DNA from 4 places in the Agrobacterium sp. 16-2014-1-2a genome. Region 4 is predicted to be linked to each of the others. Evidence: riboswitches for the same ligand, from Rfam matches in the RefSeq annotation. Region 4 holds a riboswitch; each other region holds the start of a gene.
The links. A riboswitch is a leader RNA that binds a small molecule or an ion and turns the genes downstream of it on or off. The one in region 4 is predicted to bind cobalamin.

Region 1: linked by a shared signal. The riboswitch ahead of ACQZ45_RS11940 (ABC transporter substrate-binding protein) and the one ahead of ACQZ45_RS17320 (DUF1636 family protein) in region 4 are both predicted to bind cobalamin.
Region 2: linked by a shared signal. The riboswitch ahead of bluB (5,6-dimethylbenzimidazole synthase) and the one ahead of ACQZ45_RS17320 (DUF1636 family protein) in region 4 are both predicted to bind cobalamin.
Region 3: linked by a shared signal. The riboswitch ahead of nrdH (glutaredoxin-like protein NrdH) and the one ahead of ACQZ45_RS17320 (DUF1636 family protein) in region 4 are both predicted to bind cobalamin.

What each region holds. Positions count from the first base shown of each region.
Region 1 covers NZ_JBNWBX010000003.1:64,370-71,563, reverse strand. Annotated here, with positions in the region: gene ACQZ45_RS11955 (2-hydroxyacid dehydrogenase) at 1-490, opposite strand, end outside; gene argE (acetylornithine deacetylase) at 515-1,639, opposite strand; gene ACQZ45_RS11945 (GNAT family N-acetyltransferase) at 1,851-2,729, shown strand; cobalamin riboswitch at 2,769-3,004, shown strand; gene ACQZ45_RS11940 (ABC transporter substrate-binding protein) at 3,170-4,201, shown strand; gene ACQZ45_RS11935 (FecCD family ABC transporter permease) at 4,198-5,226, shown strand; gene ACQZ45_RS11930 (ABC transporter ATP-binding protein) at 5,223-6,023, shown strand; gene ACQZ45_RS11925 (pseudoazurin) at 6,020-6,502, shown strand; gene ACQZ45_RS11920 (class I SAM-dependent methyltransferase) at 6,676-7,194, opposite strand, start outside.
Region 2 covers NZ_JBNWBX010000001.1:199,243-206,436, forward strand. Annotated here, with positions in the region: gene ACQZ45_RS01000 (NAD+ synthase) at 1-260, shown strand, start outside; gene ACQZ45_RS01005 (hypothetical protein) at 264-860, shown strand; gene ACQZ45_RS01010 (VOC family protein) at 901-1,278, opposite strand; gene ACQZ45_RS01015 (TolB family protein) at 1,471-2,301, shown strand; cobalamin riboswitch at 2,430-2,615, shown strand; gene bluB (5,6-dimethylbenzimidazole synthase) at 2,714-3,430, shown strand; gene ACQZ45_RS01025 (DUF2865 domain-containing protein) at 3,500-4,600, opposite strand; gene ACQZ45_RS01030 (NADP-dependent malic enzyme) at 4,736-7,051, opposite strand.
Region 3 covers NZ_JBNWBX010000001.1:1,767,870-1,775,063, reverse strand. Annotated here, with positions in the region: gene ACQZ45_RS08845 (ROK family transcriptional regulator) at 1-458, opposite strand, end outside; gene ACQZ45_RS08840 (sugar ABC transporter substrate-binding protein) at 725-1,747, shown strand; gene ACQZ45_RS08835 (ABC transporter permease) at 1,971-3,053, shown strand; gene ACQZ45_RS08830 (ATP-binding cassette domain-containing protein) at 3,053-3,835, shown strand; gene ACQZ45_RS08825 (nucleoside triphosphate hydrolase) at 3,832-4,461, shown strand; cobalamin riboswitch at 4,593-4,816, shown strand; gene nrdH (glutaredoxin-like protein NrdH) at 5,073-5,294, shown strand; gene nrdI (class Ib ribonucleoside-diphosphate reductase assembly flavoprotein NrdI) at 5,307-5,705, shown strand; gene nrdE (class 1b ribonucleoside-diphosphate reductase subunit alpha) at 5,693-7,194, shown strand, end outside.
Region 4 covers NZ_JBNWBX010000005.1:288,554-295,747, reverse strand. Annotated here, with positions in the region: gene ACQZ45_RS17330 (cobyric acid synthase) at 1-1,310, opposite strand, end outside; gene cobO (cob(I)yrinic acid a,c-diamide adenosyltransferase) at 1,312-1,929, opposite strand; cobalamin riboswitch at 2,057-2,271, shown strand; gene ACQZ45_RS17320 (DUF1636 family protein) at 2,427-2,813, shown strand; gene cobW (cobalamin biosynthesis protein CobW) at 2,810-3,847, shown strand; gene cobN (cobaltochelatase subunit CobN) at 3,853-7,194, shown strand, end outside.

The DNA.
Region 1 (7,194 bases), on a different contig from region 4:
GTGAGCGGCTCCAGCCGGAAAGCGGAAAGCCGAAGGGTTTCAGCCGCTCCAGCGCCGCAACGCCCAGCATGCCGAGGCCGAGAACGCCCACCCGGCACTCTTCCGCCTGACGCTGGGGCAGGGCATTCCACAGTTGCTGGCGCTGCTGGTTTAAATAGACCGGCAGGTTGCGGTGGAGGGAAAGTACGCCGAGGCAGATATATTCCTGCATCATGCGGATGATGCCCTCATCCACCATGCGTACGACCTTTACCGTCTCAGGGATCGCCTCGATGTGAAACTGGTCGACACCCGCGCCGATCGAAAACAGGACTTCGAGATTGCGATACCGGGCAATGTCCTGCGGTACCGTCCAGGTGATGAGGTAACGGACTGCGTCGGGATCGACAGTTGACGCATCCATCGAAAACGGCAGATCAGGCAGTTCTGCAGCTAGAGCCTGCCGGAAAATCTCGCCGCGCTTGGCGTCGGAATTGAAGAGAAAAGTCATCTGAAATCTATGCTTCCCGAAGGTTCAAGCCGCACAGCGGCTTGCGAGTGTTTCCAGCATCGACTGGCAGGCCGAAAGTTCGCCCGTCGTTATGAACTCGTCCGGCTTGTGGGCGCGGCCGATATCCCCTGGTCCGCAGATGATGGCGTCGATGCCCGCCGCCTGGAACAGCCCCGCCTCCGTGCCGTAGCTGACGGCGGCGAGACAGGGGGTGCCGGTCAATTCCTCCAGAAGCAGAACAAGCGGAGCATTAGCTGCTAGCGAAAGCGCCGGATAATCGCTCATAGGCGTCCATTCGATATCGACACCCTTTGCTGCAAGAGCCTCGACGCTTGCGCGAACCGGCCCGAGCAGTTCAAGCGGCGATATGCCGGAAATCGCCCGTGCTTCCAGCTCGATGGCCGAGAAATCGGGGATGATGTTGATCGCCTGGCCGCCCTTCATCGTGCCGATCTGCAGCGAGGAGTAGGGTGGCTCGAAAGTCGCTTCAAAGGGGCCTTTCGTCAGCTCATGTGCCGTCTCCACGGCCTTTGCCATGATACCGGTCATCAGGTGAATGGCATTAACCCCCTGATCAGGCCGGGACGAATGGCCGGAACGGCCACGGATGGTAATGCGAGCTGCTGCTTTGCCCTTGTGTGCACGAACCGCCCGCAAATTGCTGGGCTCGCCGATGATTGCGCCCGCCGGTGCGGCGCAAAGTTCAGGCAATCTGGCGAGAAGATGTGGAACGCCACGGCAACCCGCCTCCTCGTCATAGGAAAAGGCGATATGCACGGGACGTTTCAGCGCCCTGCGCGAAAATGCAGGCGCCGCGGCGAGAACCGTGGCCAGAAAACCCTTCATGTCGGTGGTTCCGCGCCCGTAGAGACGATCATCTTCCGCCCGCAGTGTAAAGGGATCGGAAGACCATTCCGGCTCGCTGGCGGGTACGACATCCATATGGCCGGACAAAACATAGCCGGCGCGATCGGCCGGGCCGAAGGTGGCGAAGAGATTGGCGCGGTCGCCCTCCGGTCCCGCAAGCAGCGATACTTTCGCGCCGTGGCTTTCAAGATAATCGGCGATCCAGCCGGCAATATCGCCATTGGCGGTTCCAACGACCGACGGGAAACCGACGAGACGCTCAAGGATTTCGATTGCGTTCAATGGTCGTCTCCGCTGACCGGATTGTCATCCCGAAAGCTTAGAATGGACTGCGACGTTTATCTGCTGAAATGCGAATGATTTCGGTAGATTGTTGTGACCTTCCAGTGCTTTCAGAAAATTCGTGCTGGCGTAACCGGCTACCGTCGGATGTCGTGGGCTAGGCCGGGACCGGATGAAGGTTGTGAGCCGTAGGGGATGAGGGCCGTTGGTTATGGACCTGCTCAAAGTCGATAGTTTCGAGCTGCGGACCGTGGATATCGCGGACGTGGATGCCGATCATCTGCATGCACTCTCCATGGCCGTCGGATGGCGATATCACGCGAATGAATGGTGTTTTCTGCGGCAATGCGGCGTGGGTCTCGCCGCGCTCGATGAGATCGACCGTGTTGTCGCAACCGCGATGCTCTTTCCCTATGATCAGGGGTTTGCGACGCTCGGCATGGTCATTGTTTCGCCCCGTTTGCAGGGGCATGGCGTAGCACCATGGCTTGTGCAGAAACTTGTCGCAAAATTCCCCACTGTCTCCCTGCGGTTGAACGCGACGGGAGCGTCGCGGCGGTTGTTTTCAAGGTTGGGTTTTGCCGGTGATACGGAAAAAGTATATCTGTTCCGGGGAAGGGCGAATTGCCTTTTCGAGATACCGCCGCCCGGCAGAAAACAACGAATAGAGCCGTTATCCGCAGGTCATCTGACTGATGTGGTGGAACTAGACCGGGCGGCTTTTGGCGTTTCGCGCCGGAACGTTTTGCAGCGACTTTTGACGCAGAATGCGGGTTACGGTGTGTTTGAGGCGGACCGTCTTACCGCTTTTGCGCTGCGCCGTGCGGCGGGGCGGGGCCACATTATCGGTCCGGTCGTTGCGGGTGCGGACATCGATGCGATTGCGCTCGTAAGGCGGCATTTTACCGATCTGGACGATGAGCTGGTGCGTCTCGACACCATCAGCGACAACAATCTCTTTATTGATTTTATTGCGCAATCCGGCTTGGTGGTGATTGAAACCCTTACCACCATGTCCAAAGACGCGCCGCAACCGGCGCCTTCCGGCGCTACAAAAATTTTCGCGTTGGCGGGTCCGTCTTTGTGTTGAGCTGCAGCACTATCGCAATTGACGCCCCGGCGCTTGCCCCTTATGTCAGAAAGCGACGGTTCCTGAAGCCGAAGGGCAAAGGGATTAATAGGGAACATGGTGCGGGTGATTTCTATCGCCCAATGCCGTGGCTGCCCCCGCAACTGTAAGCGGATTGCCGTTCATCCTCGTGACGCCTGAAAAGCGTCATGCCACTGCACCCTTCAAGGTGCGGGAAGGCAGATGAACGGCGTATATTCGTGAGCCAGGAGACCTGCCGTCATAATATTGACCATCGTTACGGGCGGGGATGCCCGGAAGAGGAGCTTATTATGACCTTTCCGTCCGCGGAAACGTATTTAGAGTCCCGTTCTCCATCTCCACACTTGTTGTCGCTCTGTCACTACGCGTTTTGACGCGCGGCCTGCGGATCACGCCACTTTATTTAGACTGGAGAACATATGTTTCATTTCAAACGCCTGCCGGTTTCCGCCGGTCTTCTGGCTGTCGCATTAGCGGCCTTGCCCGCCGGTGCCGCTCAGGCTGCCGAAACCGCCTATCCGCTGACGATCAATAGCTGCGGCCACGAAATCACCTTCAAGCAGGCGCCCGCCCGCACAGTATCGGTCGGCCAGAGCACGACCGAGGTTCTCTATCTGCTCGGCGTGGCCGACAAGGTGGTAGGCACGGCGCTGTGGATCGGCCCGGTTCTGAAGGGTTACGAAGACGCCAATGCCAAGGTGGAGCGGCTTGCCGACAATGATCCGAGCTTCGAGGCGGTGGTTGGCAAGAGGCCGGACCTCGTGACGACGCAGTTCCAGTGGCAGATCGGTCCCGAAGGCGTTGTCGGAACACCGGAGCAATTCGCCGAACTCGGTATTCCCGTTTATACTTCGCCTGCCGATTGCATGGGCAAGGACAATTCCGGCGGCGGCGACGGCGTGCGCAAGTCCGTTTTCACCATGGACCTGATCTACCAGGAGGTCCGCGACCTTGCGAAAATTTTCAACGTGCAGGATCGCGGCGAGGAAGTCGTTGCCGACCTGAAAAAGCGTGAGGAAGCCGCCCGCGCCAAGATCGCTTCGGCGAATGGCAAGATTTCAGCAGTCTTCTGGTTCTCCAGCGCTGAGCTGGATATCGATCCTTACGTGGCGGGCCGCAATGGTGCGCCGGGTTACATCATGTCCGCGCTCGGGCTGAAGAACGTTATCGAAAGCGATGAGGAATGGCCGACTGTTGGCTGGGAAACCATCGCCAAGGCCAATCCGTCCGTGATCGTTGCCGGCAAGATGGACCGCCGGCGTTTCCCCGCCGATGACGTCGCCGTCAAGCTCAAGTTCCTCGCTACCGATCCGGTTGCCAGCATCATGCCCGCCGTCAAGGCGGCCCATGTCTTCGAAATGGACGCGCAGGCGATGAACCCGACCATCCGCACGATCGAAGGCATTGAAACGCTGGCCGAGGCGATTTCCACAGCCGGTCTCGCCAAGTGAACGGTCTTTCCGTCAATCTTGGCAGGGCGGGTCTGGCTTTTGCCGCACTCGCCCTGCTGCTCGTCGCGCTGATGGCCGGTGCGGCCATCGGCGAGACTGCCATTCCGTTCGACGTGGTGGCAAAGACCATTGCCAATCGTGTCTTCCATGCGGGTTATCCGCTGGAGCCGCTGGATGAGGGCATCGTCTGGAGTTACCGCCTCAGCCGCGCCGTTGTTGCCGCGTGCTGTGGCGCCTCGCTGGCGCTGGCCGGTGCGGTGCTTCAATCACTTCTGCGCAACCCGCTCGCCGATCCCTATATCCTCGGTATTTCCGCAGGCGCCTCAACCGGGGCCGTGGCCGTGGCGCTTCTGGGCTTAGGGGCGGGGTTCCTGACGATGCCGGCCGGCGCCCTGATCGGGGCTTTTGTGGCTTTTTCGCTTGTCAGCCTTCTGGCGGTGCGGACAGGGCACGGCAACAGCGCCATCATCCTGGCGGGGGTCGCCGGTTCGCAACTGTTCAACGCCATGACGTCGTTCATCGTCACCAAATCCGCCAATGCCGAACAGGCGCGCGGCATCATGTTCTGGCTGCTGGGCAATCTTTCGGGCGTGCGCTGGCCGGATGTCTGGCTGGCTTTGCCCGTCAGTATTGCGGGTCTTGGGGTGTGCCTCTGGTACGCACGCGCGCTTGATGCTTTCGCTTTCGGCGGTCAGGCAGCAGCTTCGCTCGGTATTCCGATGCGCCGGGTCTATGCGGTGCTGATCTCGGTTTCGGCGGTCATGACGGCAGTCATGGTGTCGCTGGTCGGTTCCATCGGCTTCGTCGGTCTCGTCATCCCGCATGCGGCGCGCATCTTCGTTGGCGTTCGCCACGGCATGTTGCTGCCGGTGACGGCCCTGACCGGTGCAATTTTCATGATCATCGCAGATATCCTCTCGCGCACCGTCATTCCGGGGCAGGTGCTGCCGATCGGCGTGATCACTGCGCTGGTCGGCGCGCCCGCCTTCGCCTTCATTCTCGGGCAGAAGAGAGGCCGGTCATGAAATTATCCGCCCACGATCTGCATTTTCATGCCGGCAATCTCGACATCGTGCGCGGGGTTTCGCTGGAGGTCGCCCCGGGCGAGTTTCTGGGTATCATCGGGCCGAACGGTTCGGGCAAAAGCACGCTGCTTTCCATGCTGGCCGGCATTCGCATGCCGCGTCGGGGTCATGTCATGCTTGGTGAGGAACGGCTTGCCACATTCGGGCGGCGCGAACTTGCCCGCAGGCTGGCCTTTGTGGAGCAGCAGGCCGAAACCACCGAGCGCATCAGCGCGCGACAGGCCGTGGAACTGGGGCGCACGCCCTATCTCGGCCCGCTTTCCGCATGGTCGCCAAAGGACGACGCCATCGTCGATGCGGCGCTCGGAAATGTCGATATGGCGGACAAGGCCGAGCGAAACTGGCATCACCTTTCCGGCGGCGAACGCCAGCGCCTGCACATTGCCCGCGCATTGGCGCAGGAGCCGCATATTCTGCTGCTGGACGAACCGACCAACCATCTCGATATCGGCCACCAGATCGGCCTGCTCGATCTGGTGCGCAGGCAGGGACTGACGGTTGTGGCGGCGCTGCATGATCTCAATCATGCCGCCATGTTCTGCGACCGCGTCGCCATCATGCATCGCGGTGAAATGATCGCTGTCGGCCCACCGCGCGAGGTCCTCACCTCTTCGACCATCGCCGATGTGTTCGGGGTGCAATCCGTCGTCACCACGGATGAAAGCGGATTTTCACATATTCGTTTTCTGCCGGCCCACGGTGCGGCCGATCACGCAAGGAAAGCAACGGCACGATGATGAAATTGAAAAGACTTGCAAATCTCCGCTTTTGCGCCCGACAGCTTTGCGTTTCCGCGGGACTTGCCATGGTTGTGGCCACAGGGTTTTCCATTCAAGCCGGAGCCGAGACCTTCGAGGTGAAGATGCTGAACCGTGGCGAAAAGGGCTCAATGGTGTTCGAACCCGATTTTCTGGAGATCGCTCCCGGCGACCGCGTGCGCTTCGTGCCGAGCCACAAGAGCCATAATGCCGCGACGATCGATGGTATGGTTCCCGAAGGTATTGAAGGTTTCAAAAGCCGGATCAACGACGAATTCGAGACCGGCTTCGAAAAGCCAGGCTTTTACGGCATCAAATGCTCGCCGCATTACGGCATGGGCATGGTCATGCTGATTAAGGTGGGGGACGCGGTTTTGCCGCAGAGCTACAGGACGGTAGAGGTCCCAGGCCGGGCGAAGCCGCGCTTTGAGGAGCTATTCGAGCGGGCGGAAAAATGAGGTCCCTGCATCGCGTTTTCATGCGTCATGCCGGACTAGATCCGGCATCCAGCCACGGCGCGTCTGCACCGTGAGAAACTATTATTAAGCGATCAAGGACTTGGTCGCACTGGACCCCGGATCACATCCGGGGTGACGGAGAGCTGGGCGGCAGCTTGGTGGCTTTGGTCGCCCTATCCCTTGCCGGACGTGTGCGGCTTCACAGCGCATACTGCATAACGGTGCTGCAATCCCCGCAAGATGCCTTTCAGCAGACTGAAATTTTTTGCCTGGGCACGATGAATGGCCTGAAGTTCCTGATCGATGGCAACGGGCTCGAAGCCGGTTTCACGCAACAGCGCCGCAACGTCACCAGCTCTTGCACCCTGTGAAAAATAGACCCGCGATAGAATGCTGTTGAAGGTGTTTTCCGGATCCGCCGGCTTGTGCGGCTGGTCCGGCTTCACAAGGCCGATGCTTTCCAGACCCGCCGCCAGCTTCTTGACCAGTCTTTCGCGCCAGCCGGTGTTGACGAAATCGCCATCGACGATCAGCAGGCGTCCGCCGGGTTTCAAGACACGGAACCATTCGGCAAAGCTTGCCTTCGGGTCAACCAGCGTCCAGACCAGATGGCGGGTGATGATGACGTCGGCGCTTTCGTCCGGCTCCATCGTGTTTTCGGCGTCGCCGACAAAAAAGCGGATATTGCGCCC
Region 2 (7,194 bases), on a different contig from region 4:
GACCCAACCAGACAGACCAGGATTCGCTGCCGCCCTATCCGGTGCTGGACGATATTCTGGAGTGCCTGGTGGAAAAGGAAATGTCGGTCGAGGAAATCCTCGCGCGTGGCCATGATATCGCGACGGTGCACCGGATCGAGCATCTGCTCTATCTCGCCGAATACAAACGCCGCCAATCCGCGCCCGGGGTGAAGATCACCAAGAAGAACTTCGGCCGCGATCGCCGTTATCCGATTACCAACCGGTTTCGGGATCGGTAGACTGTGGAAATAGATGATCTGCCTTATGAGAAAATAAAATCTCTTCTCAAGGAGGATCACATTGAGATTTCACTCAATCTCCGCATTGGGGCGTTATTCTTAATAATCTATGAGAATTTGAAAGAGCTAATCACCGATAAAGTGAAGAGCTTTTTTACAAATGAATGGGAAATCGTTGATGGCGAATTGGTCGGGAAACCCGATTCTAAATTTGGCGAAATAGTAAGAGGAAAGAGTGTTTTCCGAGCTTGTCGAGATTTCCACCTCGAACTTGGAGCGATTACAATTGAAGATGATGAGTTAATCAGTCGATTTTCGAAATATCGAGGTGAGGTTGCTCACGAGCTTTATGCGTTTTTATTAGATGATAAGAAGACCGGTCTCGATATCGAGTTATTATTTGAGGCTAATCGTCTCGCAACCAAGATTGATCGCTGGTGGATTTTGGAGTTCGAAATGGCGATCGATTCTGAGTTCATCACCGAGAAAATCGATGAAGACCAAGTGATTTCTGGGAGACAACTTTTTATTAATCAGCTCATACGTGTAGCGCTAAAAGATGTTTTAGATTCTGCCGAAAAGGCGACAAATGAGACTTAGTAAGTGACGCGAGGAAAGCCCGCGCCACTCTTCACTCACCTTAAATAACCTGCCCCACATCGATGCGGTTACCATCCGGGTCTTCGAAAACGAAGGCCCGCAGGCCATAATCCTTGTCCTGCAGACTTTTGATGATGCGAAGCCCGTGGCTTTTGCAAAGCGCGTGCAGCGCGTCGGCGTCGCTGACCAGCATATGCGCCACATTGAAGGGGGCCGGTTTGTGCGTCGACTGCAATGTCAGGTGCAACTCGGCATTACCTTGTTTCAGGATCATGAAACCGACAGGGTTGCCGTTTTCGAAGGTCTTTTCGAAGCCCAGCACACGGACATAAAAGTCATGGGCCTTCTCGATATTCTTGACAGGAAGCATTGCGGCGATCCGACCGAAGCGGATGCCGTGATCGGCGATGTTGTTCATCGCGGAACCTCGGATCTGGGAGAAACGGGCAGGGGTGCGGGCGGTGCCGGAACGCTGCTGTTTTTTCCTATTTGAATTTGCAGGGCGGTGCCTGCGGCAATAGGATCATAATCACGGCGGTGGCGGATGCAAACGGAATGTTTGTGCCATTCAACGCTCCACGCCAGACGATCGACAGGCCCGGGAGGCAGCATGCGCAGTTCCATCGAAATCTTCAACATCCGCACTCGGCAGATGCGGGTGGTCTGGCAGACGCCGGAGCTGTTCGAGGCTCCGAACTGGTCGCCGGACGGGAAATACCTGCTTCTGAACTGCGATGGCCTGCTTTACCGCCTGTCACTTGCCGGCGACCCTTCGCCGGACAAGGTCGATACCGGCTTTGCGACAATCTGCAACAATGACCACGGCATTTCGCCTGACGGTTCGCTTTATGCCATTTCCGACAAGGTGGAGTTCGGCAAGAGTGCCATCTATCTGCTGCCTTCGACGGGCGGAACGCCGCGTCTGATGACTAGGAACCTTCCGTCCTACTGGCACGGCTGGTCACCGGACGGGAAAGGTTTCGCCTATTGCGGCATTCGCGATCAGGTTTTCGATATTTATTCCATGGACATAGACAGCGGCGTTGAGACACGCCTTACCCATGGTGAGGGCCGCAATGACGGGCCGGATTATTCGCCGGATGGAGAATGGATCTATTTCAACTCCAGCCGCACCGGCCAGATGCAGATCTGGCGCGTGCGGGTGGATGGCTCGGCCGTCGAGCGTATCACCGACAGCGTCTATGGCGACTGGTTCCCGCATCCGTCTCCCAGCGGTGACAAAGTCGTCTTCGTCTCCTACGACGCCGATGTCTTCGACCATCCGCGCGACCTCAACGTGCGCGTGCGGCTGATGGATATGGATGGCGGTAATGCCGAAACGCTGTTTGACCTTTTCGGCGGGCAGGGAACGATGAATTCGCCCAACTGGTCACCGGACGGGGATGAGTTCGCTTATGTGCGGTATTTTCCCGTTGGGTGATGCGGTAGGGAGTGCTTCAGCCGGCGCGCGTCTGCGAGGCGGCTGAAGGCCGCAATACGCAGGTGAGGTGGCCACGGTCACATTGCCGCATCGCTGCGCAAGATACTTGTATTTGCAATCTTTGTTGCTCATAAGCTTCTTCGTCAGGTGCCTGCCCTTTAGGGCGGGAGAATCGGGAATCCGGTGCAAGACCGGAACGTGCCCAGCGCTGTGAGGCGGATGCCCTTTTTCTTGATGCCACTGAATCCATTCGGGAAGGCGAAAGTGGGCGGATGAAGCCGAGTCAGAAGACCGGCCTGACAGGATAGACCAGACCGCGTGGACGGCGGCAGGTTGTTGCAGCAGCGCGTCGTGCAGGCGAAAACCGGAGCCGGTTTTCGTGGCGGCGCGCCAGCATTGTTGGGGATAGACGATGCCGACCGATCCACTCGCGACCAGTTCGCTCGACGCCGATGCATTCGATCACGCGCTTTCGCCCGCCTACCCGTTTTCCGAGGGAGAGCGAGAGGCGATCTACCGTGCCATCGAAACCCGCCGTGATGTGCGCGACCAGTTCCTTCCGGATCCATTGCCGGAAGATGTGGTCGAGCGCCTGCTGAAGGCGGCGCATTCCGCGCCCTCGGTCGGTTTCATGCAGCCGTGGAATTTCACGCTCGTCACTGACGGTGCGGTGAGGCAGGCAGCCTGGGTTGCCTTCAGCCGCGCCAATGGCGAGGCGGCGGCGATGTTCGAGGGGGAGCAGCAGGCGCTTTACCGCAGCCTCAAGCTTGAGGGCATCCGCAAGGCGCCGCTTAGCATCTGCGTCACCTGCGATCCGACGCGTGGCGGCAAGGTGGTGCTGGGCCGCACCCACAATCCGCGCACCGATGTCTATTCCACCGTCTGCGCCATCCAGAACCTCTGGCTTGCAGCGCGCGCCGAAGGCATCGGCGTCGGCTGGGTCAGCATTTTCCACGATAGCGACATTCGCACCATTCTGGAGATCCCCGACCACATCGAGATCGTCGCCTGGCTATGCCTCGGCCGCGTCGATAAACTTTACACCGAGCCGGAACTGGCGGTGAAGGGGTGGCGCCAGCGCGTGCCGCTGGAGGAGCTGGTGTTTCGCAATCGCTGGGGTGGACGGTAAAGAGAAGACGCGACCGCCTTGTGAGTGAGACAGAGCGTTGCCAACTCCATACCGTGTGCCTGATGGGAGCTATTGCTGCGGCTGAATGCCCTTCAGCGCCGGGTTCTTCAGGTCGATCCGGCCTGTCTGGTCGGGCAGGAATTTAGGGCCGATGACGCGGACCTTGCTGTTGTTCGGGTCATAGTCGCGTTCCGGAACCGGTTGTTCCGGCGGCTTTGCGGCCTGCTGCAGTTCGGTGGGTTTTTTGGGGGTGTCACCTTGCGGTGATGGAATGGTCGTGATGCTGGAATAGGGTTTCTCAGCTTCCGGCCGCGCAGCCTCCTGCTGCTTCATCTCCTCGTGATAGGCGGCCATGTTGCAGGCGCAGCCTGGGGCTTTCGTTGAGGCATTTCGATAGGCAAAGGCGGTCGGCAGGTCCTTGTAGGGCTTTCCTGTTTCAGCCGAGACCATGTCAGCCGTTTCCTGCTCCGTCATGGAGTGGAAATAGAGCTCCGTCTGCGTACCCGGGCACATTTTCTGGCATTGTTCGGCCTGCGCACGGAAATCGAGCGGCGAGGCATTGGAAGCGATCGGGAAAAACGAGCCGTCGCAGGTGCGCACGCACAGCGTCCTGAGCCCGCCTTCCGCAGCGGCATTGGGGTAGGGCGAAAGCCCTGCCTGTCCCGGCGGATTGCTCTGTTCGCCGAAGGCGTCGGGGTAACGTGTCACATCGGGTGCCGTCAGCTGGCGCGCTTCCGTTTCAGGAATGGCGCTGCAGCCATTGGCATCGAGTGCGGCGAGAATGCGCTGGCGTCTGATGTCGCCATCATCGCTGCCCTGGGCCGCCATGGCATAGTCGCGGTCACGAATGATGGCATCGCGTTCGCTCTGCGCATCCGCCATCGCGTCGCTGATCTCCGCGCAGAGTTCGGCATTCGGGCTGCCATAAACGGTGACGCTTGCGGATGAACAGCCGTAACGGCGCAGATCGTTCCTGATCCTGCGGATCTCGATGTTCTGGCGGGTGAGCGCATTGGCGTAACGCCGTACCTCGGCGGTGTTGCCGATGACACGCGGCGGTTCGCGCAGCTGCGCATAAAGCGTATCGCAGACCTGATCCGCGAAAGCAGCGGCCGGGGCGATGAAAACAAGGGGAAGCAGGAGGCCGATAATGCTGCGGCGCCGGGTCAATGGTGCGATCCGTTCGATGTCCCCGGCCGGTGGCGAGGGTGTTATGCTTCGGGAAATCCGTGTTTCAGGAAGATAACATAAGCTGTTGCCGCAATGCGGCAACAGCATGTTCAAAACTGCGTTAATGCGCCTTCATCAGACCGAAGGGTGCGATGCCTGCACGACGGCAAAGGCCGCCATGTTGACAACGCCGCGCGAGGTGACGCTGGGCGACAGGATATGGGCGGGAAGTGCCGTGCCAAGCAGGATGGGGCCGACATGCAGGCCCTCCGTCAGCGTGCGGGTGACGCCGAGCGTGATGTTTGCGGCATCGAGGTTCGGGAAGACCAGCAGGTTCGCTTCGCCGGTCAGCACGCTGTTGGGCATCGCGCGCTTGCGCAGCGCTTCCGAAAGTGCCGAGCCGCCCTGCATTTCGCCGTCCACTTCCAATTCGGGTGCCGCTGCCTGCACGATCTTCAGGGCGCGGCGCATCTTGCGGGCGCTTTCCGAATCGCGCGACCCGAAATTGGAGTGGCTGGCGAGCGCGATCTTCGGCGTGATGCCGAAGCGGCGGATTTCCTTTGCCGCGAGAATGGCCATTTCAGCCACTTCTTCGGAGGTCGGATCGTTGTTGACGAAGGTGTCGGTGAGGAACAGCGCGCCCTGCTGGGTGATGAGCAGGCTGAGGCCTGCGAAAGAGCGAACGCTTTCCTGCTTGCCGATGATCTGGTTCACGTCGCGCAGGTGCCGGTCGTAACGGCCTTCCAGACCGCAGATCAGCGCATCCGCCTCACCACGCTTCACCGACAGCGCGCCGATGACCGTGGAGTTGGTGCGCACGATGGTGCGGGCCGCCTCCGGGTTGATGCCAGCGCGGCCGACGAGGGCGAAATAATCATCGACGTAGTCGCGGTAACGCGGATCGTCTTCGGGATTGACCACCGCAAAATCGGTATTCGGGCGGATACGCAGGCCGAAGCGCTTCAGGCGCGTTTCGATGATCTGCGGGCGGCCGATGAGGATCGGGATGCCGGTCCCTTCTTCCAGAAGCACCTGGGCGGCGCGCAGCACGCGCTCGTCTTCGCCTTCAGCAAAGATGATGCGCTTCTTTTCGGCAACCTTGGCGGCGTTGAAGACCGGTTTCATGATGAAGCCGGAACGCCAGACGAAGCGGTTCAGCTGGTCGAGATAGGCTTCGAAATCGCTGATCGGCCGGGCGGCGACGCCGCTTGCGGCGGCAGCACGGGCAACGGCCGGCGCGATGCGCAGGATGAGACGCGGATCGAAAGGCGAGGGAATGAGGTAGTTCGGGCCGAAGATCGGCGTTTCGCCGCTATAGGCCTTGGCGGCGACTTCCGAGACCTCCTCGCGGGCAAGCTCGGCGATGGCCTGCACGGCGGCCATCTTCATTTCCTCGTTGATCGTGGTTGCGCCGCAATCCAGCGCGCCGCGGAAGATATAGGGGAAGCACAGCACGTTGTTGACCTGGTTCGGGAAATCCGAACGGCCGGTGCAGATCATCGCATCCGGGCGGGCAGCACGGGCCACTTCCGGCATGATTTCCGGATTGGGGTTGGCAAGCGCCAGGATCAGCGGGTTTTCCGCCATGCGCTCCAGAAGTTCCGGCTTCAGCACGCCTGCCGCCGAAAGACCGAGGAAGACATCGGCGCCGTCGATCGAGTCGGCCAGAACCCGCTTGTCGGTCTTCTGCGCGTAGACTTCCTTCCACTCGTCCATCAGCGAGTTGCGGCCGTCATAAACGAGGCCCTCGATATCGTGGACCCAGATGTTTTCTTTCTTTGCGCCCATGGCGACAAGCAGATTGAGGCAGGCAAGGGCTGCCGCACCGGCGCCTGAGGCAACGATCTTGACGCTCGAAAGCGATTTTCCGGCCAGTTCCAGCGCGTTGGTGACGGCGGCGGCGACGATGATCGCCGTGCCGTGCTGGTCGTCGTGGAAGACGGGGATGTTCATCTTCTCGCGCAGCTGGCGCTCCACCTCGAAACATTCGGGCGCCTTGATGTCTTCAAGGTTGATGCCGCCGAAGGTGGGTTCCAGCGCTGCGATGGTGGAGACCATGTCGTTGATGCCGGGCGCATCGATCTCGATATCGAAAACGTCGATGCCGGCGAATTTCTTGAAGAGGACGGCCTTGCCCTCCATAACAGGCTTGGACGCAAGCGGGCCGATATTTCCAAGGCCAAGCACTGCCGTACCGTTGGAAATCACTGCAACGAGATTGGCGCGGGCGGTATATTCCGCTGCCATTTCCGGATTTTCATGGATGGCGAGGCAGGGGGCGGCGACACCCGGCGAGTAGGCAAGCGCCAGATCGCGCTGGTTGCCAAGGGGCTTGGTGGCCTGGATTTCCAGCTTGCCGGGGCGCGGGTAGCGGTGGAAAAAGAGCGCCTGTTCCTCGATGTCGGCCTTTGCCGTGTTGGCGGGCGTGTTGTTCTTATCGTGAGAGGTCATGTCTTCCACCGTCATGTCTGGTTCAATTCCGGCCCTCTGAATACAACAAACTTTCCCGTGGTACAGCCGTTATTTGCCGCCCCCTTATGCAAATGCGGGAATGGCTTATTCGCGTTTTCGTGATGCCATCAGTCATATTCCAT
Region 3 (7,194 bases), on a different contig from region 4:
GAGAGCTTGGATTCGAGTTCCGTGATACCCTCGATGACGAATGGCAAAATCCATTCCGGCATAGGATAGGGGTAAGTTCTGCGGAGCTTCAGCTTGATCCGGCCGACGAAATCCATCAGCACCAGATCGACGCTGCGACGGCCGATTTTTACGCCAAACGAGAAGACGGCATCGGGATTGAGGCGCATCGGCGTCGAAGGCTGCCCGACTTTGCCGCGCAGTCTTTCGCCACGAATAAGAAGACCGTCACTTTCGAGCGAGCGCATGATGACCGAGACAGTCTGCGCCGAGAGACCGCAAAGCCTGGATATTTCGGCTTTCGACAAGCCGCCGTGGCGGCGAACCAGCGACAGCACAAGCCGCTCGTTATAAGCACGCACCCCAATCTGGTTGGCGCCGCCGCTCATATCCATGTTGGTGGACGGCGCGGGCGGCGCCGTCTCGACAGATTGTCTCATAGTTTCATCCTCCCGCCCGCCATATCCGCCGCGACCGATACATGCAGGCTTTATGGCAATCTTGCTATCGCAACGTTAAACGACGCGGCGATATTCCTCCCTGCCGCTTGTTAGAATGCCATACGGAATTAATAATTCAATCGGATTTATTTATTGACAGCCGTTTCCTTTGGTGGTTCCATCTGTGTCAACGGTCGCTGTTCTCGGAGGAGACGAGATCGTCGGGTAACCGTCACGGTACTCAAACATTCAATGGGAGGATTACAATGAAGACGACTGTTTCCGCTCTTCTGGGCGCGCTTGCGCTCGGCGTTTCTTTCGCGTCCGTCGCGTCCGCCGCCGATACTTCGGTTTGTCTTATTACCAAAACCGACACCAATCCCTTTTTCGTCAAGATGAAGGAAGGCGCTACCGCCAAGGCTAAAGAACTTGGCGTGACGCTGAAGTCCTATGCCGGCAAGATCGATGGCGATTCCGAAAGCCAGGTGGCCGCGATCGAGACATGCATTGCCGATGGCTCCAAGGGTATCCTGATTACCGCATCGGACACCAAGGGCATCGTTCCGGCCGTGCAGAAGGCGCGCGATGCCGGTCTTCTGGTCATCGCCCTCGATACACCTCTCGAACCCGTTGATGCCGCTGACTCCACTTTCGCTACCGACAATCTTCTGGCCGGCGAGCTGATCGGCAAATGGGCTGCCGGCACCCTCGGCGACAAGGCCAAGGACGCGAAAATCGCCTTCCTCAACCTCACGCCTTCCCAGCCAACCGTTGATGTTTTGCGCAACCAGGGCTTCATGAAGGGCTTCGGCATCGACGTGAAGGACATCAACAAGATTGGTGATGAAGACGACAAGCGTATCGTTGGTCATGATGTTACCAACGGTAACGAAGAAGGCGGCCGCTCTGCGATGGAAAATCTGCTGCAGAAGGATCCGACCATCAACGTCGTTCACACCATCAACGAACCTGCAGCTGCCGGTGCTTACGAAGCGCTGAAAGCCGTCGGACGCGAAAAGGATGTTCTGATCGTTTCCGTCGATGGCGGTTGCCCTGGTGTCAAGAACGTTGCGGAAGGCGTGATCGGCGCGACGTCTCAGCAATACCCGCTGCTGATGGCGGCACTCGGCGTGGAAGCCGTCAAGAAGTTTGCCGACACCGGTGAAAAGCCGAAGCCGACGGCAGGCAAGAACTTCTTCGACACCGGCGTAACGCTGGTAACCGACAAGCCGGTCAAGGGTCTCGATTCGATCGACACCAAGGAAGGCCTGAAGAAGTGCTGGGGCTGATACTACACCGTTGAAATCGGCGGGGGGCAATTTGCCCCCGCCCTTGAACCGGAATGGTTAAAAAGAACGATCTGGGTGATCGGACAGGAACAAACGAGCGCGCCCGGCGTCCGTGGACGTAACTGAGGCACGCTTCTCAACAGTTTGAATCTACGCATTGTCCCCTCTGGAAAATAATCCCGGGTTCGGGGCTGATGCGATGGAGCGATCGGGAGGAAAATCCATGAGCGATCAGCCAGTGCGGGCTCAACCGCATAATGAATTTGAAAAAGCGCTGTCGGGAAGTTCGACCCAGGTCGCTGCTTTCGATACGCACAACAAGAGTTTGCTTGAAAAATTCCAGCACTTTCTGCATTCCAGCCCGGCGGCCGTACCGCTGATCGTTCTGGTGTTGTCGCTGGCTGTCTTCGGCATGACCCTGGGCGGCAAGTTTTTCTCGGCCTTTTCGCTGACCCTTATCCTTCAGCAGGTGGCAATCGTCGGCATCGTCGGCGCGGCACAGTCGCTGGTCATTCTGACTGCGGGTATCGATCTTTCGGTCGGTGCGATCATGGTCCTGTCCTCCGTCGTCATGGGACAGTTTACGTTCCGCTATGGTTTGCCTGCCGAACTCTCGATTATCTGCGGTCTCGCAGTCGGCGCATTTTGTGGCTTTATCAATGGCGTGCTGGTTTCGCGCATGCGGCTGCCGCCCTTCATCGTTACACTGGGCATGTGGCAGATCGTGTTGGCCACCAATTTCCTCTATTCGGCCAACGAAACGATCCGCTCACAGGATATCGTCCAACAGGCGCCCATTCTCCAGTTTTTCGGCAACAATATCCGCATCGGCAGCGCCGTCTTCACCTATGGCGTCATTGCGATGGTTCTGCTGGTTGCCCTGCTCTGGTATGTGCTGAACCGCACCGCCTGGGGTCGACATCTCTATGCAGTGGGTGATGATCCTGACGCAGCCGAACTTGCCGGCGTTAACGTCAAGCGCATGCTGACGACCGTCTACACACTTTCCGGGCTTATCTGCGCCTTCGCGGGCTGGGCTCTCATCGGCCGCATCGGCTCGGTATCGCCGACCGCCGGTCAGTTCGCCAACATCGAATCCATCACCGCAGTGGTCATCGGCGGCATATCGCTGTTTGGCGGACGCGGCTCGATCATGGGCATGATCTTCGGCGCGCTGATCGTCGGTGTCTTCTCTCTCGGCCTGCGACTTATCGGAACAGACCCACAATGGACCTATCTGTTGATCGGCGTCCTTATCATCTTGGCTGTCGCAATCGACCAGTGGATCAGAAAGGTAGCAGGCTGATGGCAAAAGAACCTATCCTCACAGCACGCAATCTCGTTAAACGCTACGGTCGTGTGACTGCGCTCGACAATGCCGATTTTGACCTTTATCCGGGCGAAATCCTCGCCGTCATCGGTGATAACGGTGCTGGAAAATCCTCTCTCATCAAGGCGATTTCCGGTGCGGTGACACCTGATGAAGGGGAGATCAGGCTGGAAGGCAAGCCGGTACAGTTCCGCTCGCCGATCGAGGCGCGCAAGGCTGGTATCGAAACCGTTTATCAGAACCTTGCGCTGTCTCCCGCATTGTCCATAGCCGACAATATGTTTCTCGGCCGTGAAATCCGCAAACCCGGTATTCAGGGAAGCCTGTTCAGGGCACTGGACCGTCCGGCGATGGAAAAGTTTGCCCGTGAGAAACTCTCTGAACTCGGCCTGATGACGATCCAGAACATCAATCAGGCGGTGGAAACCCTCTCCGGCGGCCAGCGCCAGGGTGTTGCGGTGGCGCGTGCAGCCGCCTTCGGCTCCAAGGTCGTCATCCTTGACGAACCGACGGCGGCGCTCGGCGTCAAGGAAAGCCGCCGCGTTCTCGAGCTTATTCTGGATGTGCGCGCGCGAGGGCTACCGATCGTTCTCATCTCGCACAACATGCCGCATGTTTTCGAGGTTGCTGACCGGATTCATATTCATCGGCTGGGCAAGCGTTTGTGCGTCATCAATCCGAAGGACTATACCATGTCCGACGCCGTCGCCTTCATGACGGGCGCCAAGGAAGCGCCAAAGGAAACGCTGGCCGCATGACGTTGAAGCTTGAAACGATCGTCGAAGACGTTCTTCGGCGGGCAGAGGATAAATCTCGTTTTATCATTGCCATTGCCGGTCCCCCTGGGGCCGGCAAATCCACGCTGGCGGATGCCCTGTGCGGTGCCCTCGTGGCGCGCGGCGAGGCTGCGGCTGTCCTGCCCATGGACGGCTTCCATATGGATAACGGTATTCTCGAAGAACGGGGGCTCTTGCCGCGAAAAGGCGCACCGGAGACCTTCGACGTGCGCGGCTTTCTTGATATCGTCTCCGCAGTTCGTCAGGGCGGGCAGGAAGTTCTTGTCCCGGTTTTTGACCGCTCCCGCGAAATAGCCATTGCCTCCGCTCGCGCCATGGCGCCAGAAACACGCTTCATCCTTGCCGAAGGCAACTATCTGCTGTTGAACGAGGCGCCGTGGACGAAGCTTTCCGGCAGCTTCGATCTTACCGTCTTCGTAGGCCCATCCGTTGCGGTGCTCGAGGAACGCTTGCGGGATAGATGGCAGGGCTATGGTCTCGATGCGACCGAGATTCACGCCAAACTGTTCGAAAATGATCTTCCCAACGGAAAGCGGGTGATTGAGAACTCCCGCCCCGCCGATATTCGCATCGATATCTGGGAATAACCCGCCGCTTCCGTCCGTAGGCGGCATCGAGCATTCACCGTTAAGCCTTTGTTGACCATGTGTTGAATCTTTTTGATCCACAGGGTGGGGCTTTCGCATGTCTAATTATTGACGAAAAAAATTCCTCATATACTATATGTGGTGTTCAAGGTTCTTTCGATTCGCAAGCGTCGGGAGCTAAGACGGGAATTCGGTGCGCAACACCATTATGGTGAAGCAATGCCGAAACTGCCCCCGCAACTGTAAGCGGTGAGCGTCGTTCCGATTTGAGCCACTGGCGCTAAAAGCTCCGGGAAGGTGGGAATGGATGTTTTGACCCGCAAGTCAGGAGACCTGCCTTGAGCGAAAACGTCCACCGGCGGGGTGTCCGGAAGGAAGGTGTATGACGCAAATGAATTGCGTGCGCCCTTTTCTGCCCCCTCCAGAACAAGCTTCGGGGTGAAGTCATGCCAGTGCATTTTTATAAGTTTCTACGCTCGTCGGCGTAGACAGCGATCTTGCGCCGACTGAGCCGCGCGCCTCGCCAGAATGACAGAACCATCGCCACCCGCTTGCGATTGCAGGCGGGCAATGTTGAGCCGTGCGTAAAAGCGGCTTCGAAAGAGGAAACAATGACCGTCACCGTTTACAGCAAACCCGCCTGCGTCCAGTGCACTGCCACCTATCGTGCGCTTGACCGCATCGGTGTCAGCTACGAGATCGTCGATATCTCCGAAGATGCGGATGCCCTCGATCGCGTTCGCGGCCTTGGTTACATGCAGGTTCCCGTGGTCGTTGCCGGCGAGCGCCATTGGGCGGGTTTCCGTCCGGACATGATTGGCTCGATCAGCTGAGGAGGCGATGCGATGGGGCTGATCGTCTATTATTCCAGCCGGTCTGAGAACACTCATCGCTTCCTTCAGAAACTGGGGCGACGATTGCTTCGCCTGCCGCTCGGCGCCGAGGAAGACGTTCCTCACGTGTCGGAGCCCTATGTTCTCGTCACCCCCACCTATGGGGGCGGCGGCATGAAAGGAGCGGTACCGAAACCGGTTATCCGGTTTTTGAACGAGCCCTCAAACCGAAATCTCATTCGCGGCGTCATCGCGGCGGGAAATACGAATTTTGGCGCAGCTTTCGCATCCGCCGGAGATATCGTGTCGCGTAAATGCGCGGTGCCGTTTCTCTACCGCTTCGAGCTTCTCGGCACGGAGGAAGATGTCGCCAACGTCAATCATGGATTGGAACGATTTTGGACACGCTGACCTCGAGCGCGGTGCGCAACACGGATGCCAAACAACAAGTAACCGCCGCGCAGAAACACCTGGACGCGGGACTGGACTATCACGCGCTGAACGCGATGCTGAACCTCTACGATGAAAATGGGAAGATCCAGCTCGACAAGGACCGCCTTGCGGCACGGCAATATTTCCTTCAGCACGTCAACCAGAACACGGTGTTTTTCCATAATCTCAGGGAAAAGCTCGATTATCTCGTGACCGAGGGATATTACGAACAGGAGGTGCTGGACCAGTATTCCTTCAATTTCGTCCGTGACCTCTACGACGAGGCCTATGCCAGAAAGTTCCGTTTTCCGACATTTCTCGGCGCCTTCAAATATTATACGTCCTATACGCTGAAGACCTTCGACGGAAAGCGTTACCTGGAGCGTTATGAGGACCGCGTCTGTATGGTGGCGCTGGCTCTGGCGCGTGGCGACGAGCAGCTTGCCCGCGATCTGATGGATGAAATCATTTCCGGCCGCTTCCAGCCGGCAACCCCGACCTTTCTCAACGCGGGCAAGAAAAGCCGCGGTGAACTGGTTTCTTGTTTTCTGCTGCGTGTGGAAGACAATATGGAAAGCATCGGCCGGTCCATCAATTCAGCATTGCAGCTTTCCAAGCGTGGCGGTGGCGTAGCACTGTCCCTGACCAATATTCGCGAAGCCGGCGCGCCGATCAAACAGATCGAAAACCAGTCCTCCGGCGTCATTCCTGTCATGAAGCTGCTGGAAGATTCGTTCTCCTACGCCAACCAGCTTGGCGCGCGCCAGGGCGCTGGCGCGGTCTATCTGCATGCCCATCACCCCGACATCATGCGTTTCCTCGATACCAAGCGCGAAAACGCCGACGAAAAAATCCGGATCAAAACCCTTTCGCTCGGCGTGGTGATCCCTGATATCACCTTCGAACTCGCGAGAAACAACGAGGATATGTACCTGTTCTCGCCGTATGATGTTGAGCGGGTCTATGGCGTGCCGTTCACCGAGATTTCCGTCAGCGAAAAATATCAGGAAATGGTCGCCGACAGTCGCATCCGCAAGAAGAAGATCAAGGCACGCGAGTTCTTCCAAGTCATCGCAGAAATTCAGTTCGAAAGCGGTTATCCATATATCATGTTCGAGGATACGGTTAACCGCGCCAATCCGATCGCCGGCCGTATCAGCATGAGCAATCTCTGCTCGGAAATCCTACAGGTCAGCGAGGCGAGCGAGTTCAACGACGATCTCTCTTACAGCCATATGGGCAAGGATATTTCCTGCAATCTCGGCTCGCTCAACATTGCTTCAGCAATGGATTCGGCTGATTTCGGCAAGACGATCGAAACCTCCATCCGGGCGCTGACGGCCGTTTCGGACATGAGCCACATCTCGTCTGTCCCTTCCGTGGAAAAGGGCAATGATGCGAGCCACGCCATCGGGCTTGGTCAGATGAACCTGCATGGCTATCTGGCGCGCGAGCGCATCTTCTACGG
Region 4 (7,194 bases):
TCATCCGCAAACAGGCCGTGGATATAGGTGCCTAGGATGCGGCCATCGGGCGAAATTGCGCCATCGGCATGTCCGTCAATGGTCGAAAATGGCAGGTTGCCCGCAGCACCCGTTGTTTCGCCAACATGCATTTCATAGCCGGATAAGGGAATTCCGTCGAAACTCTGTCCCTGCACGGAAACGAGCCTCTTGTCACCGGTCAAAACCGTCGTCACATCCAACAGGCCCAACCCATCGACCGTCATTGGTGGTCCTTCGATGCCGTCAGGGTCGGCAACGGTTTTTCCAAGCATCTGGTATCCGCCGCAGAGACCGAGAACATAACCGCCGCGGCGCACATGTGCCTTGATGTCGATGTCGAGGCCTGCATTTTTCAGCACGGCGAGATCAGCTATGGTGGATTTCGAACCGCAGAGCAGAACCAGCCGGCAATCGGCGGGAATGGTCTCGCCCTGCCGCACTCGGATCAGCTCCACATCCGGCTCCATGTCGAGCGGATCCAGATCGTCGAAATTGGAAATATGCGGCAGGATTGGCACGGCAATGCGGATTTTCGCGCCGGGCTTTTGTTGCGCCGGGCCGGTAAGCCCAAGGGCGTCCTCCGCTGGCAATTTCGCAGCATCGGAAAAATGCGGCAATAGCCCGATGGACGCCCAGCCGGTCTTTTCCGCGATCATCCGCATGCCGTCTGAAAACAGCGTAGGGTCACCGCGAAAGCGGTTCACGATGAAGCCCTCTATCATCGCGGCATCATCGCGTTCGAGAACGGTTTTTGTGCCCACGAGGCTGGCGATGACCCCGCCCCGGTCGATATCGCCGATTAGGATCACGGGAGCATCTGCGGCGCGGGCAAAACCCATATTGGCGATGTCGTTGGCGCGGAGGTTGATTTCGGAAGCACTTCCCGCCCCTTCCACCAGCACCAGATCGGCCTGTTGTTTCAGGTGCTCGAAGCTCTCCAGCACACGCGGCATCAGCCCGGCTTTCATGTGCTGATAATCGGCAGCCTTGGCATTGCCGACAATTTTACCCTGTACGACGACCTGTGCGCCGGTTTCGCTCTGCGGCTTTAAAAGCACCGGGTTCATGTGAACCGACAGCGGAACGCCTGCTGCCCGCGCCTGCAGCGCCTGCGCGCGACCGATCTCGCCGCCATCGGCAGTGACCGCCGCATTGTTCGACATGTTCTGCGGCTTGAACGGCATGACGGACAGGCCACGCCTGATGAAGGCGCGGGCAAGGCCAGCCACCATCAGCGATTTGCCGACATCCGAGCCGGTTCCCTGAAACATCAGCACACGTGCAGTCATGTCAGTATTCTATCCCGGCCTGCGCCTTTACGCCCGCCTTGAAGTGATGTTTGACGAGGGTCATTTCCGTCACCATGTCGGCAGCGTCGATCAACGGTTGTTTGGCGTTGCGGCCGGTAACGATGACATGCAGATCGGATCTACGGTTGGAAAGCGTTTCGACGACCTCTTCCAGCGGCAGGTAATCATAGCGGAGCGCAATGTTCAGTTCGTCGAGAACCAGCAATCCGATCGTCTCGTCGGCCATCAGTGCTTTCGCTTCCTCCCAGGCCTTTGTAGCTGCCGCGACATCGCGCTTCAGGTCCTGCGTGTCCCAGGTAAACCCCTCGCCCATAGTGCGCCATTCCACCCTGTCGCCGAACAAAGTCAGGGCCTGCTGTTCACCCGTCGACCATGCGCCCTTGATGAATTGCACGACGCCGACCCGCCGCCCGGTGCCGAGCATGCGCAAAGCAAGGCCGAAAGCGGCCGTGGATTTGCCTTTGCCAGGGCCGGTATTGATCATCAGCAGACCTTTTTCGATGGTCTTTTCCGCGACTTCGGCATCCTGAACCGTCTTGCGGTTGACCATTTTCTGCCGGTGGCGTTCGGCTTCGCTGTCGCTGATATCGCGTGTCATCGCGTTTTCCTTCTCGTCCAGAGGCGCGGGACCGTATGCCCCCGCCATTCGGAGCGGCGACTATACTCAATTTGCCGCACCCGGCAATCGACAAGCCGGCAGCATTGACCGTCACGCCCGTTCAGCCTAAGGGTAAGGCACTGACGGTCTTTTCCCGGCAACGGGAAAAGCTAAGAGGGAACACGGTTCCACCCCATACCGGGTCATTCCGTGGCTGCCCCCGCAACTGTAAGCGGTAAGCCCGCACTGTGAAGCCACTGGACCATAAAATTGGTCCGGGAAGGTGGTGCAGGGTGTTTTAAAGCCGCAAGCCAGGAGACCTGCCGTTTCAGGAAAAAACGTCTCCCGGGCGGGGTGCTCCGGTCAGCCGGTCGAATTGAATTGCAGCCGCGCTTTTCAGTGCGCTGTTTTCGACATCCGCACCCCGACGAGTTTAAAGGCGCGGAAAGCGGAACGGTTTGGATATTACCACAACATCTTCTTGTGCGGACGGGACAATGGAAGCCAACACAGCTTCTGGCGTGGTCGTTTTTGTCTGCCGAAGCTGTCGCGACGACACCGATCCCAATGCGGAGCCGCGCCCCGGCACCATCCTTGCGGAAGCTGCCATCGCAAAAGCGCGTGACTCCGGCATCGATGTTCGCTCCGTCAATTGCCTTGCCAATTGCAAACGCGGCCTCAGTGCCGTGCTGCGCGGTGCCGATGGCTGGTCCTATGTATTCGGCGGGCTGACGCCCAACGATGCGGAAGACCTGCTCACGGGCGCGCAAATGCTGGCCGTCTCCGCAGATGGCCTGATGCCCTGGCGCGGCCGCCCCGACACATTGAAGCGCGGCATGGTGGCGCGCATTCCCCCATTCGATTTTACCGAGGAGAGATCATGAGCACCCTTCTGGACCGCGTTCCCTGCACCATCGTCACCGGCTTTCTGGGGGCTGGAAAAACCACGCTGCTGCGCGGTCTCCTCGAAAAGCTTGATGGCAAGCGGCTTGCCATCATCGTCAACGAATTCGGTGATATCGGCATCGATGGCGATATCCTCAAGGGATGCGGCATTGAGAGCTGCCCGGAGGAAAACATCGTTGAGCTGGCCAATGGCTGCATCTGCTGCACGGTGGCGGATGATTTCCAGCCGGCCATCGAGCAGATTCTGAGCCGCCAGCCGAAGGTGGAGCATATCCTCATCGAGACCTCCGGCCTTGCCCTACCCAAGCCGCTGGTGCAGGCATTTCAATGGCCGGCCATCAAGAGCCGCGTGACGGTTGACGCTGTGGTGGCTGTTGTGGATGGCGCTGCCCTTGCCGAGGGTCAGGTGGCGCATGACATGGAAGCCCTTGCCGCCCAGCGCGCAAATGACGAAGCCCTCGATCACGACGATCCGGTCGAAGAGGTTTTCGAGGATCAGATCGCCTGTGCCGATCTTATCGTGCTGACCAAGGCGGATCTGCTCGATAGCGCCGGTCTGGAAAAGGCGAAGGCTCATATTCTCGAGCATTTGCCGCGGGCCGCAAAGATCGTCGTCGCCTCGAATGGCGTCATCGATCCGGCCGTGCTGATCGGCCTCGGTCTTGCGGTTGAAGAGGATATCGAAAACCGCCGCACCCATCACGATGGTGAACTCGACCACGAACATGACGATTTCGACAGCTTCGTCATCGACCTGCCGGCCGTGACCGATCCGGAAGCGCTGGCGGCTCGTATCGCCGAGACGGCGGCTGCGGAAAATGTTCTGCGCATCAAAGGTTTCGTCGAAGTATCCACCAAGCCGATGCGCCTGCAGGTGCAGGCAGTCGGTAGCCGCGTCAACCATTATTATGACCGTCCCTGGGCGGCCGGTGAAGAGCGCCGCAGCCGCCTCGTCGTCATAGGCGAAAAGGGCCTCAACCGCGAAAAGATCGAACAGATGCTGGCCGCCTGATAGAAATGCACATTCTCGCCACCACATCTTCGTCTCTGGACGACCTGATCGAGCCGGTTGATCTCAACCAGCCGCGATCGGATGTGGTGATGCTGTCTTTTTCGGCAAGCGATCTTGCCGGGCTGGAACAGGCATGGCGGCAGGCAGAGGGCGCGCTTTCGTCCCTGTCCGCTGCCAACCTCTCCGAGCTTCGGCATCCGATGTCGGTCGATCTGTGGATCGAAAAGACGGCCGAACATGCCCGTGTCATCCTTATCCGGATTCTCGGCGGCGCGGAACGCTGGCGCTATGGCGTCGATCAGCTCAGCACGATGGCGCGGCGACGTGGCATAAAACTTATGCTCCTGCCGGGTGAATGCAGTGAGAGAGACGAAAAGCTCGAAGCGGCCTCGACTGTTGATCGCCAGACGTTGGCGTCCGTCCTCGCCTTCTTCCGCGAGGGTGGGCGGGAAAATATGGACCGGCTTGCCATTGGTCTTGCTGCCCTTGTAAGTGGTGGCGCATGGCCAGATATCGAGGCTCAACCGCTGCCGAAAGCCGGCTTTTACCGGCCGGGTAAAGGCGTCGTGGATCAGGCGGAAGCCTGCGCCGGTTTTCCCGCCGGTGCAGCTGTCCTTCCCATTCTCTTTTACCGCTCCATGCTTCTTGCGGCCGATGCGGCGCCCGTGGATGCGCTTTTTAACGCGCTCTCTCAGCGCGGTTTTGCGCCATTGCCGATTTTCGTCAGCGGCCTCAAGGATGGGGAGGCGATCCGCTTTCTCGAAACCGTACTGCCCGAACTCCAGCCCGCCGCCATCGTTGCCGCCACGGCTTTTGCCAGTCAGATGGACGACAGCGGTAAAACCCTGTTTGACCGCCTCGGAGTGCCGGTGTTTCAGGTGGTTATGGCGACGACGCGACGGGAAGGCTGGGCGGAAAATGCGCGCGGTCTCAACCCTTCCGATCTTGCCATGCATCTGGTTCTGCCGGAACTCGATGGCCGGATTCTTGCTGGCGCAATCTCATTCAAGCAGGTGCGGACTGATGGCGGTATCAGCCTCATCAATGTACCGGAGGCTGATCGCGTCGAACAGGTGGCAAACCGAATCGCTGCCTTTCTGCAATTAAAACAGTCCACGCCACAGGAACGGCGGATCGTCATTCTGATGCCGGATTATCCCGGTGCTGCGCCGGGGCGCACGGGTTATGCCGTTGGTCTCGATGTGCCGCAAAGCGTGCTTGAAATGCTGCGCGATCTGGCCGCGGCAGGATATGTGGTTTCGGATATTCCCGAAACGGCGCGGGCTTTGCTGCGTTGTGTCGAGCAGCAGGAAGCGGCCGTCGAACTTTCAGACTATCGTGATTTTCTTTTGGGTTTGCCTGAAGGGGTTGCCGCCTCCGTGGATAGCACGTGGGGTTCGGCCGAACAGGACGACGTACTAGCCGACGGCGCATTCCGTTTTCGCGTCGCCCGTTTCGGCCAGACATTCGTGGCCCTGGCACCGGATCGTGGGCGAAATGAGGATCGGCGGGTGGATTACCATGACCCTGCCCTGCCGCCACGTCATGCGTTGGTCGCTTTCGGCGCCTGGATGCAGCGTGTCGCAGGGGCGCATGCCATTGTGCATGTCGGTGCGCATGGCACACTGGAATGGCTGCCCGGCAAGACAGTTGCGCTTTCCCGCGATTGTTTTCCTGAAATCGTCACCGGGTCTTTGCCGGTGGTCTATCCGTTCATCGTTTCCAATCCGGGCGAAGCGGCGGTTGCCAAACGGCGGATCGCTGCCGTCACGATCGGCCATGTTCCGCCTGTGCTGGTAGATGCCGGGCTTTCGCCGGAACAATCGGCTCTTGAACAGCTCGTCGACGAATATGCGCAGGCGGATGGGCTCGACCGCCGCCGCCGCGACCGGCTGGCGAAACTGATCGTAGAGAAGGCGCTGGAAACCGGTCTTGCGGCGGATGCCGGTGTCGGTGCAAAGGACGATGCCGATGCGGCGCTGTCGCGCATCGACGCCTTCCTCTGCGACCTGAAGGACTTCGCCATCAAGGATGGCCAGCATGTTTTTGGCCGCAGCCCCGAAGGCGAGACCGATCTTCTGAGGCTTGAAAGTGCTGCGGCGGAAAAAACGGCGCTGCTTGCCGCGCTCGATGGCCGCCATATTGTCCCCGGTCCTTCCGGCGCACCCGCGCGCGGACGTCTCGATGTCCTGCCGACGGGCCGCAATCTTTATGCTGCCGATCCGCGCACCATGCCGACGCCGACGGCTTTCGAGCTGGGCCGCATGGCGGGCGAAGAAGTGCTTCGGCACCATCTGCAATCCCATGGCGACTGGCCGAAACATCTGGTTTTTGACCTCTGGGGCAGCGCCAGCCTGCGCAATGGCGGCGAGGATGTGGCGCAGGCGCTGCATCTGATGGGGGCGAGACCGATCCATGACCTGGCGACGGGCCGCGTCACAGGCATCGAGGTTCTGCCGCCGGCCAGTATCGGGCGGCCGCGTGTTGATGTTACATTCCGGATTTCCGGCCTGTTCCGCGACATGTTTCCGGCGTTGATCGCTCTTCTAGACGCCGCCGCCAAGGCTGTCGCGCGGCGGGAGGAAGCGTCGGGTGACAATCCGCTGGCGGAAGAAGCGGCGGCACTCGGGCATATACCGGCACGCATCTTCGGCTCCGCACCCGGCACCTATGGTGCAGGCACTGAGGAGAAACTCGCCAGCGGAAAATGGGAAGAACGTGAGGAACTAGGGCAAGCCTATCTGGATGCGGCAAGCCATGCCTTTGGTGGTGCGGATGGGCTTGAGATTTTCGAGGATGCCGGTTTTGTCGAGCTGGTGCGCCGTGCCGATCTTCTCGTTCACACCGGTGACGATCCGGGCCGGGATCTTCTCGACGGCTCGTCAGATGTCGCCTTCATCGGTGGTTTTTCCGCCGCAAAAGCACTCCTTGGCGGCGTTACCGATATCGTGGCGCTGGATACGACCGATCCCGCGCGTCCGCGCGCGCGGTCCATTTCACAGGCGCTGACGCGCGTTGTTCGGGCCCGCGCCGTCAATCCGCGCTTTATCGCCGGCCAGATGCGGCACGGCCCGCGCGGGGCGGCGGAATTTGCCGAGACGGTTGACCGGCTGATCGGTTTTGCGGAAACCACCCATGCGGTATCTTCCTCGCTGATCGAGGCGCTTTACGACGCCTATTTCGGCGATGAGGACGTGCGTAATTTCATCCTGCGGGAAAATCCGAAAGCGGCGGAGGTCATGGCGACGCGCTTTTTATCCGCCCGTCGTCGCGGGTTGTGGCACAGCCGCCGCAATGCGGTGGATGCGGAACTTGAAATGCTGATCCTGCCGCGTTCTGAAAGGGTC